2 regions of the Candidatus Pelagibacter sp. HIMB1509 genome follow, and region 1 is predicted to be linked to the other one. Evidence: riboswitches for the same ligand, from Rfam matches in the RefSeq annotation. Region 1 holds a riboswitch; the other holds the start of a gene.
The links. A riboswitch is a leader RNA that binds a small molecule or an ion and turns the genes downstream of it on or off. The one in region 1 is predicted to bind S-adenosylmethionine.

Region 2: another riboswitch for S-adenosylmethionine. It lies ahead of ACTTBO_RS02120 (homocysteine S-methyltransferase family protein); the one in region 1 lies ahead of ACTTBO_RS03425 (homocysteine S-methyltransferase family protein).

What each region holds. Positions count from the first base shown of each region.
Region 1 covers NZ_JBNAIU010000001.1:662,126-670,322, forward strand. The annotation lists gene ACTTBO_RS03400 (HesB/IscA family protein) at 1-229, shown strand, start outside; gene ACTTBO_RS03405 (hypothetical protein) at 302-472, shown strand; gene glnA (type I glutamate--ammonia ligase) at 480-1,886, opposite strand; gene ACTTBO_RS03415 (YbaK/EbsC family protein) at 2,027-2,509, shown strand; gene ACTTBO_RS03420 (DMT family transporter) at 2,506-3,387, shown strand; gene ACTTBO_RS03425 (homocysteine S-methyltransferase family protein) at 3,380-4,285, opposite strand; SAM riboswitch class V at 4,293-4,355, opposite strand; gene ACTTBO_RS03430 (putative 2OG-Fe(II) oxygenase) at 4,447-5,037, opposite strand; gene ACTTBO_RS03435 (sulfite exporter TauE/SafE family protein) at 5,074-5,820, opposite strand; gene ACTTBO_RS03440 (molybdenum cofactor synthesis domain-containing protein) at 5,835-6,335, shown strand; gene ACTTBO_RS03445 (YqaA family protein) at 6,316-6,732, opposite strand; gene ACTTBO_RS03450 (DUF1244 domain-containing protein) at 6,754-6,999, opposite strand; gene ACTTBO_RS03455 (sulfite oxidase heme-binding subunit YedZ) at 6,992-7,576, opposite strand; gene msrP (protein-methionine-sulfoxide reductase catalytic subunit MsrP) at 7,576-8,197, opposite strand, start outside.
Region 2 covers NZ_JBNAIU010000001.1:402,690-410,886, forward strand. The annotation lists gene ACTTBO_RS02080 (ABC transporter ATP-binding protein) at 1-1,603, opposite strand, end outside; gene ubiA (4-hydroxybenzoate octaprenyltransferase) at 1,600-2,469, opposite strand; gene ACTTBO_RS02090 (DUF2721 domain-containing protein) at 2,522-2,926, shown strand; gene ACTTBO_RS02095 (quinone oxidoreductase family protein) at 2,923-3,894, opposite strand; gene ACTTBO_RS02100 (pirin family protein) at 3,898-4,734, opposite strand; gene ACTTBO_RS02105 (DoxX family protein) at 4,735-5,112, opposite strand; gene ACTTBO_RS02110 (CDGSH iron-sulfur domain-containing protein) at 5,116-5,352, opposite strand; gene ACTTBO_RS02115 (winged helix-turn-helix transcriptional regulator) at 5,478-5,837, shown strand; SAM riboswitch class V at 5,982-6,047, shown strand; gene ACTTBO_RS02120 (homocysteine S-methyltransferase family protein) at 6,114-7,172, shown strand; gene ACTTBO_RS02125 (haloacid dehalogenase type II) at 7,175-7,846, opposite strand; gene ACTTBO_RS02130 (RsmE family RNA methyltransferase) at 7,863-8,197, shown strand, end outside.

The DNA of each region.
Region 1 (8,197 bases):
AGGAGGTTGTGCTGGTATGTCTTACGTCATGGAGTATACCAAAGAAGTAAATCCAAATGATGAAGTCATTGAGGAAAAAGGTGTGAAAGTGTTTGTTGATTCTGCAGCTATTATGTATTTGCTTGGAACAGAAATGGATTACAAAAAAGAAGAGCTATCTTCTTCGTTTGTATTCAATAATCCTAACGAAACAGAAAGATGTGGATGCGGGGAATCCTTTAAAATCTAGCAAAAGTTGAATATTCCCATTTAACGCATATCAGTATTGCATCGTACGCATACCTAATATATATATCTAGGTATGAATAAATTTGAATTTAAAAATCTTGTTAAAAACCTAAAAGATACAATTAAAGAAAGAACTTTCTTTAAAGATTTACGTAAAGAAGTTGAGACCGGTGCAAACGGTACTCAAGATTACGTTGTTAAAAAAGGTATTAACAAAGATACAATTGCAACAACCAGACAGTAATTAAATATTAACTACTGTAATACATCTCAAACTCTACAGGATGAGGTGCGTGTTCAAATTTATGAATTTCCTCAAACTTAAGAGCTATATAAGCATCGATTTGGTCGTCAGTAAATACACCACCTTGAGTTAAAAACTCTCTATCCTTATCTAAACTTTCCATTGCTTCTCTTAAAGATCCACAAACAGTTGGAATAGCTTTGACTTCTTCTGGTGGTAATTCATATAAATCTTTATCAAAAGACTCACCTGGATGTATTTTATTTTTAATTCCATCGATACCTGCCATTAACATTGCTGCAAATGTTAGGTAAGGATTACCTGCTGCATCTGGAAATCTAATTTCACATCTTGCACCTTTTTTACTTAAAGTAATTGGAATTCTACATGATGCCGATCTGTTTCTTGCAGAGTAAGCTAATAATACTGGAGCTTCAAAACCAGGGATTAATCTTTTGTAACTATTTGTTGTAGAGTTAGCAAAAGCATTAATCGCTTTAGCATGTTTTAAAATTCCACCAATATAGTGTAATGCAGTTTCTGAAAGTCCTGCATATGCTTCACCTGAAAATACAGGAGTATCACCTTTCCAAATAGATTGGTGAATATGCATACCTGAACCATTATCACCTGCAACTGGTTTTGGCATGAAGGTTGCAGTTTTCCCAAATGAATGTGTTACCATTTGAACTACATACTTATAAAGCTGAACATTATCTGCTTGGTCAACTAAAGTTCCAAAATACATACCAAGTTCGTGTTGACTTGGAGCAACTTCATGGTGATGTTTTTCAACTTTGATGCCAACTTCTTTTAAATTTTTTAAATATTCACCACGCATATCTTGTTCACTATCTACAGGTGGCACAGGAAAATAACCTCCTTTGATTTGAGGTCTATGTCCCATATTTCCATTTTCATATTCTTTACCTGAATTATATGGACCTTCTTTACTATCAATTTTAAATCCACTTTCATTCATGTCATTTTTAATTCTTACATCGTCGAAAACAAAAAATTCTGGCTCAGGTCCAAAAAACGCTTTATCACCAATACCTGATGCTTTTAAATATTCCTCTGCTTTTTTTGCAACTCCTCTTGGATCTCTTTCGTAAGGATCTTTTTTGATTGCATCTAAAATATCACAGAACAAAACTACAGTATTATGAGACGTGAAAGGATCCATGAACATTCTTGCAGTATCAGGTTTTAAAATCATGTCAGATTCGTTAATTGCCTTCCATCCAGCAATAGATGAACCGTCAAAAAACACTCCATCATTAAGCATGTCGGCATCCACTATTGATGCATCCATAGTTAAATGTTGAAGTTTTCCTCTTGGATCAGTAAATCTTAGATCCACAAATTCTGCTTCTTTTTCTTTCATAAATTTTAAAACGTTTTCTGCACTCATTTTGTCTCCTATGTAATTTTGATGGAGCTTAATTAGCAAAAAAAAGTTAAAAAATAATGCTTATTTAATAAATAACACCTATGCATTTTTTACATAAGTAGTGTATCTACTCAATCAAATTAGGGAATTTTATAAATTCAATGGAATCAATACTAAATAAAGAACCGGTAAAAAGGGCAAAAAAAGCTCTTAAAACATTTGATCAAAATTTAAATGTTATCGTCTTAGAAAAAACAGCAAGAACGGCCAATGATGCTGCTACAGCTTTGGGTTGCAACGTTGGTGCTATTGTTAAAAGTTTACTTTTTAGGGCAGGTGACAACTATATATTAAGCTTGGTATCTGGAGACAAGCGTTGCTCGTTAAATAAGTTAAAAAAAATTCTCAATGAAAAAGATGTGTCTATGGCATCTCCTGAGGCAGTTAAAGAAAACACTGGATATACAATTGGTGGAGTGTCTCCAGTAGGGCACTTGAAGCGATGTAAAATCTTTATTGATAAAAGTCTTGAAAGATTCCCAGATATATTTGGTGCAGCTGGACATCCAAATGCTGTTTTCAAAATAAATTATAATAAGTTAATTGAAATAACAAACGGAACACCAGAAGATATTATTGAATGAGAGAACCAAAACTAATTGATTATAGTTTATTAACGTTGTTAGCATTGATTTGGGCATCTGCTTTTTTTAATATTAAAATAGCAACCTACTCGTTTGGACCTGTTACGATTGCATTTCTAAGAGTTTTTTTTGGTTCAATTCCAGTTTTACTACTTTGCTTTTACAAACAAATTAAAATCGAGGCATTTTCAAAAGATTGGCATTGGTTTGCAATGATTGGATTTATAAATTTAGTAGCTCCGTTTTTTTTAATAGCATATGGCGTTAAATCTGTTCAAAGTAACTTGGCAGCAATTTTAATGTCAACGACTACATTAAGCTCAACTGTTCTAGGACATTTTTTTACTAAAAATGAAAAATTTAATTTAACTAGGACAATTGGAATTTTAATAGGATTTTCAGGAATAGTTTATTTATTTTCAGATAATTTATTAATTAATGAAAATAACTTTACTTCAGCATTATTAATTTTGTTAGGATCTACCTGTTATGTGATTGGAGGTCTTTTAACACTTAAAATTAGCAAGAAAAAAAATGAAAATGTTACCAGTTCAATTTTGATTTGGGCTACTATTATATTATTACCTTTAGTATGTTTGATTGAACAACCTTGGAAAACTGTTCCAAGATTAGATTCTACTATTTCAGTTATTTATCTTGGTTTGGTATCTACTGGAATTGCCTGGTTATTGAGATTTAGAATTTTAATTAACAATGGTTTAATTTTTCAATCTCAAGTATCTTATCTAATTCCAATATTTGGTACTATTTTAAGTTATATCTTTTTAAAAGAATTGGTTACTACTAAAGTTATAATTTCGTTGATAGCAGTTGTTATAGGTATCTATTTTGTAAAAAAAGGTACAAAAGTTAAATAGTATTTTTTATTGCCTCTATATGAGAAGGACGAGTTTCACAGCATCCTCCAAGAATAGTTGCTCCATTTTCTCTAAATTTTTTTGCAAACATTGATATTTTTTCAGGATCTAAATCTTTTCTTTGACCTAAAAAACTATTGGGGTTAGATCCATCATTTTCTTTATACTGAGAAGTATAACCACCTTTTGGTTTAGTTGTTACAAATCCGTTTAATTTGAAACCAAATGGAACTTTAAGTTTTTGAATTTCATCTAAATTATTCTCATAATTTTCAGGCGAAACACATGCTAGAATTACTCCTAGGCAATTTTCAGTAATTATTGAATTAATTTCAGAAATTTTTTCTCCACTTGGTAAAGAGTTACCTTCAGAAATATGAACCCCAACTAAGTATGGTTTATTAAATTTCTTAATAGCTTCTATTCCGCATCTAATTTCTTTGATACTGCTCCAGACATCAAAATAGAAAAAATCTACTGAAGGGTTTAGTATTTCTGCTAATTCCGAATGATCGTTTGTGATTTCTTTTTCACTTCTCTTGTCTTCTTCATATGTCAAATCTTGAGGCGGGAGTCCTCCTGCAATTTTAATATGTGGATTATTTAATTTAGCTTTTTGTGCAATTTCACAGGCTTTCTGATTTAAGAATTTAAATTGATCTTCTATTCCATTTTCTCTCAATCTTTTTCTTCTGGTTGTAAAAGTTGTAGTTACAATTACATCAGCTCCCGATTTAATAAAATCATTATGAATATTAAGTATTAAGTTGTGGTATTTTTCCTCAATTAAAGCATTTGCACTCCACAAAGTTCCTTTAGGTTCCATACCTCTGGCCAATAACTCTTGACCCATTCCACCATCTAAAATTTTTGTTGTTTTAAAAAAATCTTTATTCATTTTATCCTCACTTTTTTAGTGCTTAAGCTACATGCAGGTGCACAATATAGTTCAACTACCTTGCTAATTAGATCTATTGGGAATTTCCATTTTAGCAGTTTATGCCCGCAATAGGATCAAATCGGCAACTAGATTTATATAATATTATTAAAATTTGTAAATTATTTATTAAAAATTATTTTAGCATTGAAAGAAAACGATCTTCTTTCTTCCTCAATATTAAAGGGGTAGGCTGTATGCATTAAGTAGTTTGGAAATATTAAAAGATCGCCTGTTTTTGGTATCAAATTAAAAATACTTTTTGAAAGAAAAGCTCTTTGTCCATTTATAAAATCAATTGTTCCATTTGTTCTTATTTTTTTATTTTTAACATTTTTATTTTTTGTCATATGTTTTGGAATTTTTAAATAACCAACACCTGATAAGTCCCCTTCATGATAATGTATAGGATTATACTCATTTTTATATTGGCTAACGACCCACAGGTTTAAAATTCTAATTTCTTTAATTTTTTTAATATGCTCTTTAGTTAGAAAAATTTTAATATTTTTTATTAATTCTTTTTCCAAATTTTTTTTTATAAAACTTTTAGAAATTTGAACTTCTTTTCTAATTTGACTTGCTAATTTTGAACTATAATCATTTGATTTTGAGAATATTTTTGTATCAACTTCATTGTTAAGTTTTTCTAAAAATTTTTTAGAAATTTTAGATTTTCCTATTGAAGGCCCAAATGGTTTAAAATTTTTCATCAGAGATTAAATATATCAAAAAATAATTAATTCAACTTATGCAATAAGTGTTATGCCCATTCTTATAGCTACAAAAATTACTAGACATGCAGTCATTAGGGCTAATATTTTGTTAGATAGGAATTTTATATTTAAAAAACTTCCAATTTGGCCACCAATTAAGACAGCAATAAATAGTGGCCAGTAATTTAAAAATTCGTTGAAGACTATATCCTTTGTTAATTGTCCACCTATACCAAAAATTGAATTTACTAAAATAAATAAAGATGCAGTACTTGTTATATGCCTTGGAAATCCTGCTTTCATCAAAAATAAAATAGGACTTAAAAATATCCCACCACCAATTCCAACCAAACCAGATACAAAACCGATTATTGATCCTATTAATATTGAGAAAATCAAGGGTATTTTTTTAATAAGAATTTCTTTTTTGTTAAAGGATTTGCTTTCAATAAGTAAAAAAACTCCAGCTAATATTAAAATAAAGAAAAGTAAAATTTCAAATAAATTTTTGTCAATTGATATAGATGCTCCGATAAAAGCAAGAGGTATAGAACCAATTAAGTAAGGATATAGTAAATTAAAATTAATATTTTTTGATTTTAAAAAATTTATAGAATTTCCAGAAACTACAATAATATTACAAATTAAAGCTAAAATTGGAAAAATATAGTAAGGAACATCCCAAATTAAAAGTAAAGCAAGATAAGTGGAGCCACCACCAAATCCTATACTTGAATATAATATTGCAGTTATAAAAAAAAATATTGTAAGTATAATCATTAAAAAATTTATTTATGATTGTAAATATAGCTTTACTAACTGTAACAGATACAAGAACAATTGATAACGATAAATCTGGTGCGATCTTGGTTGAAAAAATTAAAGAGGCCAATCATCAATTAATTGATAGAAAAATTTGTAAAGATAATAAAGCAGATATAGTTAAAATTTTAAAAGATTGGACTAGTCATAAAGATATTGACGTTATCATTACAACTGGTGGCACAGGTTTAACTGGAAGAGATATTACACCTGAAGCTGTTGATGAAATAGCAGATAAACATATTCCAGGATTTGGTGAAGTTTTTAGGACTATTAGTTTAAAAACAGTTGGTACGTCTTCAATTCAATCTAGAGCTTGTGCAGTTCTATCAAATGGTAAATACATATTTGCCTTACCAGGATCCTCAGGAGGAGTAACAGATGCTTGGGACGGTATCCTTAAACATCAATTAGATATTAATCATAAACCTTGTAATTTTGTCGAATTGTTTCCTAGACTAAAAGAGAAATAAAAAAATATCTCATTATTTTTCCAAAACTTACAAGAAATAAAAAAATTAAAAATTTAATTCTCATCGTTCCAGCGATAAAAGTAAGTGGATCACCAATAATTGGTACCCACGCAAATAACAAAGACCATTTACCATACTTTTTAAACCACCTGGATGATTTATCAATTTGTGTGTTGGTAAAAGGAAACCATTTTTTATCTTGAAATTTCAAGAAATAAATTCCTAGAAACCAATTGAAGATAGATCCTAAAATATTTCCAAAACTTGCAATAAATATTAAAAAAAATTTGTTATATGTTTCTGATAACAGATAAGTTGCTAATATAGCCTCTGATGAAAAAGGAAGTATTGTTGCTGCTAAAAATGAAACAATAAATAGACTTAAATAAGCAAACATTAACTTGAATTGAATAGAAAGTTATTTTTGGTATTTTTCTTTCCATTCAGAGTAGGGCATTCCATAAATATGTTGCTTTGCATCAGGATCTGATATTTCTACTCCTTTTTTTTCAGCTTCTTCTCTGTACCATCTAGACAAACAATTTCTGCAAAATCCAGCTAAATTCATTAAATCAATGTTTTGAACGTCTTTTCTTTCATCTAAATGTTTCATTAATCTTTCAAGTGTAGCTGATTGAATTTCTTTTTTTAGATTATCATCCATAATTTACGTTCCTATTTTTAATGTTAATTCTTAAAGCAAGTAAAACAAGTATTATTACCAAATATACTAATGGTCTAAAAAAAATTGTTTTAGATAACCATATATAATGAAGAGCTCCAAATATCGCTATCACGTAAATTAATCTGTGTAATTTTTTCCAATTGTTTTTAAGCAACTTCATCATCATTTGAGAAGATGTAATTGCCAATGGAAGTAGTAATACCCATGCTGCAAATCCAATAAAGATGTATTTTTTTTTCAGAACATCATCAATTATCGGCTGTAAATTAAATCTATAATCTATACCTACGTAAGTAAGGAGATGAAGAGATGCATAAAAAAAAACAAACAATCCCAACATTCTTCTAAAACTTATCCAAATATTTAAATTAGTTAGCCTTTTAAGTGGCGTCATACTTAATGTTAGACAGATAAATATTAAAGTCCACTCTCCAGTAAAATGAGTAATTTCTTTTACAGGTTCTGGCCCAAGTTTATTGAAGTATATTTTGTAAAAAATTAATAAAAATGGAATTGTGCTTAAAATAAATACACCTGGTTTAAAATATTTTCTCATTAAAAATATTTTTTTAGATCCATCCCTGTATATAAATTTGCAACTTCATCTCCGTAACCATTAAACATCAATGTTTTTACTCTTGGCACCCAAATATCTTTACCAATTATTCTTTCTGTTGCTTGAGACCATCTAGGATGATCTACATTAGGATTAACATTAGAGTAAAATCCATATTCTCGTGGAGATGCCCACATCCATGATGAAGTTGGCATTTTTTCTACAAATTTTATCTTAACAATTGCTTTTGCACTTTTGAAACCATACTTCCAAGGGATAAATATTCTCAGAGGCGCTCCATTTTGATTTGGAAGCTTTTTACCATACAAACCAGTCACAACTGTAGTTAAAGGGTGCATTGCTTCATCAATTCTTAATCCTTCTTTATAAGGCCAGTTCAAAACCGGATATCTTTGACCTTTCATTTGTTCAGGATCATAAACACTTTCAAATTCAACATACTTTGCTTTGCTAGTTGGGTTTACTTTTGACAATAATTTACTTAGCGAAAAACCCATCCATGGAATAACCATTGACCATCCTTCTACACATCTTAATCTGTATATTCTTTCTTCAGATACAAATGTTTCGGTTATTTCTTCCATAGAAATTTTGATAGGT
Region 2 (8,197 bases), 260 kb from region 1:
GTCTGTGAGCTATAACTATAGTTGTTTTATTTTCAGTCAATATTTTAAGAGCATCTTGTATTTTTTTTTCTGTCTCCGAATCTAGTGATGATGTTGCTTCATCTAATAAGATAATTTTACTTTTTTTTATCATAGCCCTTGCTATAGATATTCGTTGTTTCTCACCACCTGATAATCTCACTCCATTTTCGCCAATCAGAGTTTTATACTTGTTTGGTAATTTTTCTATAAAATCATGAGCGTTTGATAATTTTGCAACCTCATATATTTCTTCATCAGATGCATTCTCATTTGCGTATCTTATGTTATTTATAATTGTATCATCAAACAAAGTTGTTTCTTGACTTACTAACGAAATATTAGTCCTTAATGAACTAATTTTCACATCATAAATTGATTGATTATCAATTAATAAATCACCAGATACTGGTTTATAAAATCTTGGAATCAGATTTAGTATAGTGGATTTACCTGATCCACTGTGACCAACTAGAGCAGTCATTTTTCCACCTGCAAAATTTAATGTTATATTTTTAAGGACTTCCTTTTCATTTACATCGTATCTAAAATTGATATTTTCTATCTTAATATTTCCCTCTTTTATTTCTAAATCTTTTGCATTTATTTTATCATAAATTAAATTTTCAGTATCAATTATCGGAAGTATTCTTGATGCTGCTGAAAAACCTTGATTAACTAACATGTTGAGAGTTGATAATGACCTTACTGGTTGATAAGCTAACATCATAGCAGCTAGAAAAGAGAAGAAATTATTAACTTCGATCTCATTTTTCATAATTAACTTACCTGAGTAATAGATTAATATAGCAATCATTATTCCTGTTAAAACTTCCATTATTGGAGACATCCTTACTAAAACAGTAGAAATTTTTTTACTTTTGTTTTTTAATTGGTCTAGATGATTGTCTGCTTTATCAGTTTCAAAATCTTCTTTTTGAAATATTTTTATTAGTTTATGATTTTTAAATAATTCAACTAAGTAAGTAGTTAAAAATCCTGATTTTTCTTGGGCTTCAGTAACAACTTTTCCCATTCTTTTACCCAAAGTTCTAGCCGCCACACTTGCCAGGGGTATCATAATAATTGAAATTAGTGATAATTTCCAATTTTGAACAAACATTACTATCAACAAACCAATTAAAGTTAGACTATCTTTAAACAAATTAAGTATTGCAACACTAAGTATATTAGTTATGTGAGTTACGTCATAAATCAAATTTGAAATAAATTTACCTGAATGTTTTTTATCAATAAATTGAGTATCTGCTCTTATTAAAGATCTCAACATATCATACTGTAGTTTTTTTTTTACTTCTTCACCAACATTTATCATCATTACTTTCGCGATATATAGAGAAATACCTTTAGTCGCGAATGCCACGATTATAAGTAAAGGAATGATAAAAATTAGTTTTTGATCTTTATCAATAAATATTTTTTTTATTGCGGGATCTAATAGCCAAGCAATCGAAGAAGTACTACCAGCTACAAGTATTGAAAACAAAGCAGATATAATTATTTTGTTTAAATGTTTCTTTGTATAATCTTTATACAACCTTTTAAAGGTATCTATTTTTCTCATATAAAATTTTTAGCAGCCAAAATATTAAAAAAAATTATTAATCCTAATAGGTTATTATTTTTAAATGCATTTAAGCAACTTGTAGAATCCCTCAAATTAATAGTTTTCAATTGATAAAAAAATAAATAAAAAAAAGTAATTAACATCAAGACAAAATAAATATAATTAAACTTCATATAATATCCTCCCATAAGAAAAAAAATAATTAAAAATGAGTAACATGAGAATATAAATTTTTTTGCATTTCCTTTAAATTTAATTGAAGTAGATTTTAAACCAATTATTTCATCATCTTTAATATCTTGAAATCCGTAGATGGTATCATAGCCCAGTGTCCAAAATATGGCTCCTAAGTAGAATAAAATAATAACGAAATTTAATTCATCTGTAATTGCGGTCCAACCAAGAATTAAACCATAATTAAAAGTAATTCCTAAAAATAATTGAGGCCAATATGTATACCTTTTCATAAGTGGGTAAGTGAATGCAAGAGGCATAGATGTCATCGCCAAAATAACAGTGAATAAATTAAAATTTATTAAAACTAATAATGCCAAGAAACACAAAACTGTTGCGTAAAAGATACCAAGCCAAATAGATACTTTTCCAGAGGCAATAGGACGATTTTTAGTTCGAAATACTTTTGCATCAAATTCTTTATCCAAAATATCATTAACAATGCATCCTGCTGATCTCATTAAAACAGATCCTAAGAAGAATAAAATTAAATAAAAAAAATAATTATTTAAATTTAAAGAAAAATCATAAGCTAAAGTTAAACCCCATGCACAAGGCCAAAATAACAACATAAAGCCGATTGGTTTTTGTAGCCTAGTTAAATCAATAAAAAGTTTTAATTGGTTCATAATATTTTACTTGTAAATAACAAAGGGTAGTTTCATAATCAAATTGATTCGTATGAACATAGACTACACAGTTACTGCTTTAATGTTTCCAGCTATTCCGTTACTTATGAGTGTTTATAGCAACAGATTTCACTCTCTAAGTATCTTAATTCGTCAGCTTCATGATGAGCATGTTTATGAAAAGCATATTCCTCCTGAATGGAAGAAGCAGTTTATTAATTTAAGTGGAAGGATAACACTTCTTAGATGGACAATTTTATTTGCTTCATTTGGCTTCCTATTTAATATGCTTACAGTATTTGCACTCTATTTAGATGAAGTATTTGCAGCTAGAGTAATTTTTGGCTCATGTTGTTTATCCATGATTATATCAATTATTTTTTTTATAAGAGAAATTCAAATTTCAACTAATGCACTTAAACTCCATATGTCTGATATGGATGTAGATGTGAACTAGGGAAGTATAACTGCTGGACCAGTAAGAACTCTAGATTCTAAATCTTTGTGCGCTTGTACAATATCTTTTAGAGAATATTTTTTTGAAATTTTTACTTTTACTTTTCCACTTGAGGCCATTTCAAAAACTTTATTCGCAGCTTCATCAAGCTCTTCTCTTGTTGTAGTGTACTGCATAATACTTGGTCTTGTTAAATATAGTCCTTTTGGTTGAATTGATTTTGCAACATTAACTGGATCTAGAGGACCCGATGCATTACCAAAAGAAACCAACATTCCTCTTAATTTTAAACATTCAATTGAACCATCAAAAGTATTTTTTCCAACTCCATCATATACAACAGACAATCCTTTGCCTTCAGTAATCTCTTTTACTCTTTCAGCAAAATTATCTTTGTTATAATTAATCACATGGTCGTAGCCATTTTGTTTTGCATTTTCTATTTTTTCATCTGAACCGACAGTACCAATAACATTGCATCCTAGACTTTTAGCCCATTGTCCAAATATTTGACCAACACCACCAGCTGCTGCATGGAATAAAATATCTTCACCTGATTTTACAGGATAAGTTTTATGTAAAAGATAAAAGGTAGTTATTCCTTTTGTCATCAAAGTTGCTGCTGTTTCTAAATCAACACTATCAGGAACTTTTACCAAGTTTTTAGTTGGGTAATTTCTATGAGTTGAATAGGCACCAAGAGGAGCTGCACAGTATGCAACTTTATCTCCAACTTTAAAATCTTTTACATCTGAGCCAACTTTAGTTATTTCTCCAGCTCCCTCTAGACCTATTGGAGAGGGTAGAGTTAATGGATAAAGTCCTGATCGATGATAAGTATCAATATAATTTAAACCAATTGCATGGTTTTTAATCGTTACTTCATCAGATTTTGGTTCCTCAAGCTTAAGTTCTTTGTATTCTAAAACTTCTGGTCCACCTGCTTTTGATATTATAACTGAATTCATAATTTATTTTACAAATGTACCATTATGATAATCTTGAACAGCTTGCAAGATTTCTGCTTTAGTATTCATCACAAAAGGACCACCTCTTGCAATTTCTTCATTTATCGGTTTTCCAGATATTACAAGAAATTTAGCATCTGTTTTTGCTTTAACTTTAAGCTCTTCACCTTTTGTTAATAATATTAAAGTACTATCTTTAACTTCATCATGCTTTTCATTGCCAATTTCAATTTCACCATTAATTAGATAAATAAATGTATTGTGAGTTGGTGGAATGCTAAAATTAAATTCTTTATCTTTTTTTAACTCTACATCAAAATAAACTGGTTCTACATTGTGACCTTTTACAGGTCCTTCAGCGTTTTCAAATTTACCTGCAATAACTTTTACTTGTTTCTCATTATCTTTATGAACACTCATTTTATCAGCATCTATATAAATGTATTCAGGCTTACTCATTTTCAATTTAGCAGGCATGTTAATCCATAGTTGAAAGCCATGAAGTCTTCCTTCTTTCATAGCTGGCATCTCTGAATGAATAATACCACTTCCTGTTTTCATCCACTGAACATCACCTGCGGTCATTCTTCCTTCACCACCAGTGCTATCTTTATGTTCAAAATCTCCAGCGAGCATATATGTAACGGTTTCAATGCCTCGATGTGGGTGAGGAGGAAAACCAGCAATATAATCTTCGCTATTTTCAGATCCAAATTCATCTAGCATTAAGAAAGGATCAAAGTAATTTGGTTCAACACCAATACTTCTTTTTAATTTTACTCCTGCACCATCTGACGCTGGAATAGGATCTATAATTTTACTTACTTCAATTTTTGACATTTATTTTGCTAATTTCCTTTCTAAACTAAACTCTTTTGTCTCATTTATCACCAAAAATAAAAATCCACCAGCTAATGCTATATTTTTCATAAATGATACAAATTGCATTTGATTACTAAAATCTGTGTGAAAAATAATTGCAGTTGCTATGCAAAATAAACTTAAGAGAGCAGCAGAAATTTTTACTTTATATCCAATTATTATTAATATTGGAGCACCTATCTCAAGAATTATTGCTGGAATTAAAAAAATACCTGGCATTCCCAAAGACTCCATCCAACCAATGGTTCCTTCATAATTTCCAATTTTATTAATTCCACTTAACAAAAACACTAAAGAGATAAATATTCTCCCAACTAAATCTAAAATATTTGTCATGGTCTATTTGTTGTGTGAACCATCACAAAATGGCTGATTGTTAGTTTGTTTACAATTACAGAAATAAATAGTTTTATTTTCTTCAGCTACAAATTTAACTGGTTTAAATTCTGTTCCTCTATGTGACATATCACAAAATGGTTGGCTCTTACTTTGTCCACAAGAACACCATAAGTAATTTTTTCCTTTTTCAACATCAATAGAAATAGGTTGATCTCCTGCTTTTATTCCTTTGCTCATAAATCTCCTTTGCTAATATTTAATCTAAATAATGATCTGGTTAAATTCTGCAAGAACGCAATATTTTCATACTAGTATGTATAATCATACCTTGAAAAATAAAACAAGGTATTTAAATAGGTATTATGAAAAACAATATTGAATGCCCAGCGGAAAGAGCAATTTATTTTCTTGGTGGAAAATGGAAAATCAGAATTTTATTTTATTTATTTAACAATAGAATAGTGAGATTTAATAAACTTAAAAAAGAGTTAAAAACAATCACACAACAAATGTTATCAAAACAACTCAAGGAATTAGAGATTGATGGAATTATAAATAGAAAAGTTCATCAAGTAGTGCCTCCTAAAGTTGAGTATTCTCTTACTGAATTTGGACTTTCTGTTATTCCAATTTTAAAGTCATTTTCTGATTGGAATAAAAAAAATACCAAAACAATATCCTTAAAACTCAACAAAAACTTTGAAGAAAGTAGAATTAGATAAGCCAAATTCTTTTGACTTTTTATTAATTGTATGGTGATATTGGTTAAGCGCTGATTTAAGTTAAATTGCGGGCGCTTTACAAATCCAGCTAAAGCGACGTCTCAACCACCGCTTCAGCTGGTGGTTTTTTTTTGAGCTCCTCAAAATTGAACCGGGTATTTGAACCGTATTGTGCACCCAGCATTTTGCTAAAGCACTAAAAAGGAGAAGAGAGTTTTTATTCTAACCCTCTTAGCTAGTTTAAGCTCTTTTCTCCGATTAATTTTGGAGAAAAAAATGACAAATATTTTAAAAGAAAGATTAGATAAAGGACCAGTAATTTGTGCTGAGGGTTTTTTGTTTGAAATAGAAAGAAGAGGCTATATGGCTTCAGGAGAATTTGTACCAATGGTATCTCTTGATCATCCTGAAGTTTTAGAAAATTTACACAGAGAATTTCAACATGCAGGATCTGATATTGTAGAAGCATTTACCTATAATGGTCATAGAGAAAAAATGAGAGTAATTGGTAAAGAGGAATTGCTTGAACCCTTAAATAGATCAGCTCTTAAAATTGCAAAAAAAGTTGCCTTAGATACACCAGAGGGATCACAACCAAATTTAATGGCCGGGAATATATCCAACTCCAATATTTGGAAAGAGGATGACAAGCAAGCTCAAAAAGAAGTTGAAGCTATGTTTACAGAAATGATTGGTTGGGCAGTAGATGAAGGGGCCGATATGTTGATTGGCGAAACTTTTTATTATGCTGAAGAGGCGTTTAAAGCGCTTGAGGTAATGAAAAAAGCTAACTTACCAACAGTGTTAACCATTTCTCCAATGGGTGAAAATATTATGAGGGATGGAAAATCTGTTGTTGATACATGTAAAGAGTTAGAACAAAGAGGAGCTGATGTAGTAGGATTAAATTGTTTTAGAGGGCCAGCAACAATGATGCCTTTTCTAAAGGAGATTAGAAAAGCTGTGAAATGTCATGTTGGAGCATTACCAATCCCATATAGAACTAATGAAAAATATCCAACTTTTTTTAACTTACCAGACAGAGATGATTGTTCTTGCCCATCACCACACGGAAGAACTTTTCCAACAGCACTAGATCCTCATTTTTGTAATAGATATGAAATAGGTCAATTTGCAAAATGGGCAAATATTTTAGGTGTACATTATCTTGGTGTCTGTTGTGGTGCTAACCCAATGTTAATCAGAGAAGTATGTGAGTCTGTTGGATTAAAGGTACCAGCAAGTAAGTATAGAGAAAACATGGAAAATCATTTCATGTATGGAAAAAATAAAAGAATTCCAAAACACATGACTGATTATGGAGATAAAGCTTAGTATTATTTAGTATCTATTTTGGGTAGCAGATCAATTAAGTTTTTGATTTCTAATTTTGGTTGGTAATCAAGTTTATCAAAAATATTATTGCTTCTGTTTACCCAAATAGAATTGTATCCATAGTTCCCTCCCCCAGATACATCCCAAGTATTCGCACTTAAAAAAGCAACTTCATTTTTTTCAATTTTGTATTTTTTTACTGGTATATCATAAACTTTAGAATCAGGCTTAAATACACCAACTTCTTCAATTGAAAAAATATCATCAAATAAATTATTTAAATTATTACTACTTACTAATTCATTTAATAAAGAAGGTGTCCCATTGGAAAGTATTGCTAGTTTAAAATTTTTTTCTTTTAAAGATTTTAATACTTTTGGAACTTCTTCAAAAGGTGAGAGAATTTTGTAAAGGTCTAATAATTCATCTCTCATTGAATTATCTATTTTAAATACACTCATTGATTTATCCAAACTGTCTTCAGTGATTTGCCAAAAATCTTTATGTCTTTTCATTAAACTTCTAAGCCAAGTGTATTCTAATTGTGTGGTTCTCCAATAATTTGCAAAAGTTTCCCACTTATTACCAATTTTATCTTTGCATTTTTCTGCTGCTGAATTTACATCGAATAAAGTGCCGTAAGCGTCAAAAATTATTGCTTTAATATTTTTCATAAACTAATTTAATAATATGAGTAACATTAGATTATATTTTTCTAAAAGTTTATCTAATAATTTAACTGATACGCTTGATAAATCTCAATCGCATTACGTAAACAAAGTAATGAGAGTTAAAGAAAATGAAATTTTTTCTTTATTTAACAGTAGTGGTGAGTGGGAAGCAAAAATTTTAAACATCTCAAAAGGTATTGTTAAATTTAATGTTACAAAACAATTAAGACAAAAAGAAAATTCTAAAGAATTATGGCTTGCGTTTTCTCCAATTAAATCAAATTACTTTAATTTTATGATTCAAAAAGCAACTGAGTTAGGAGTTACAAAATTTATTCCAATTATATTTGATAG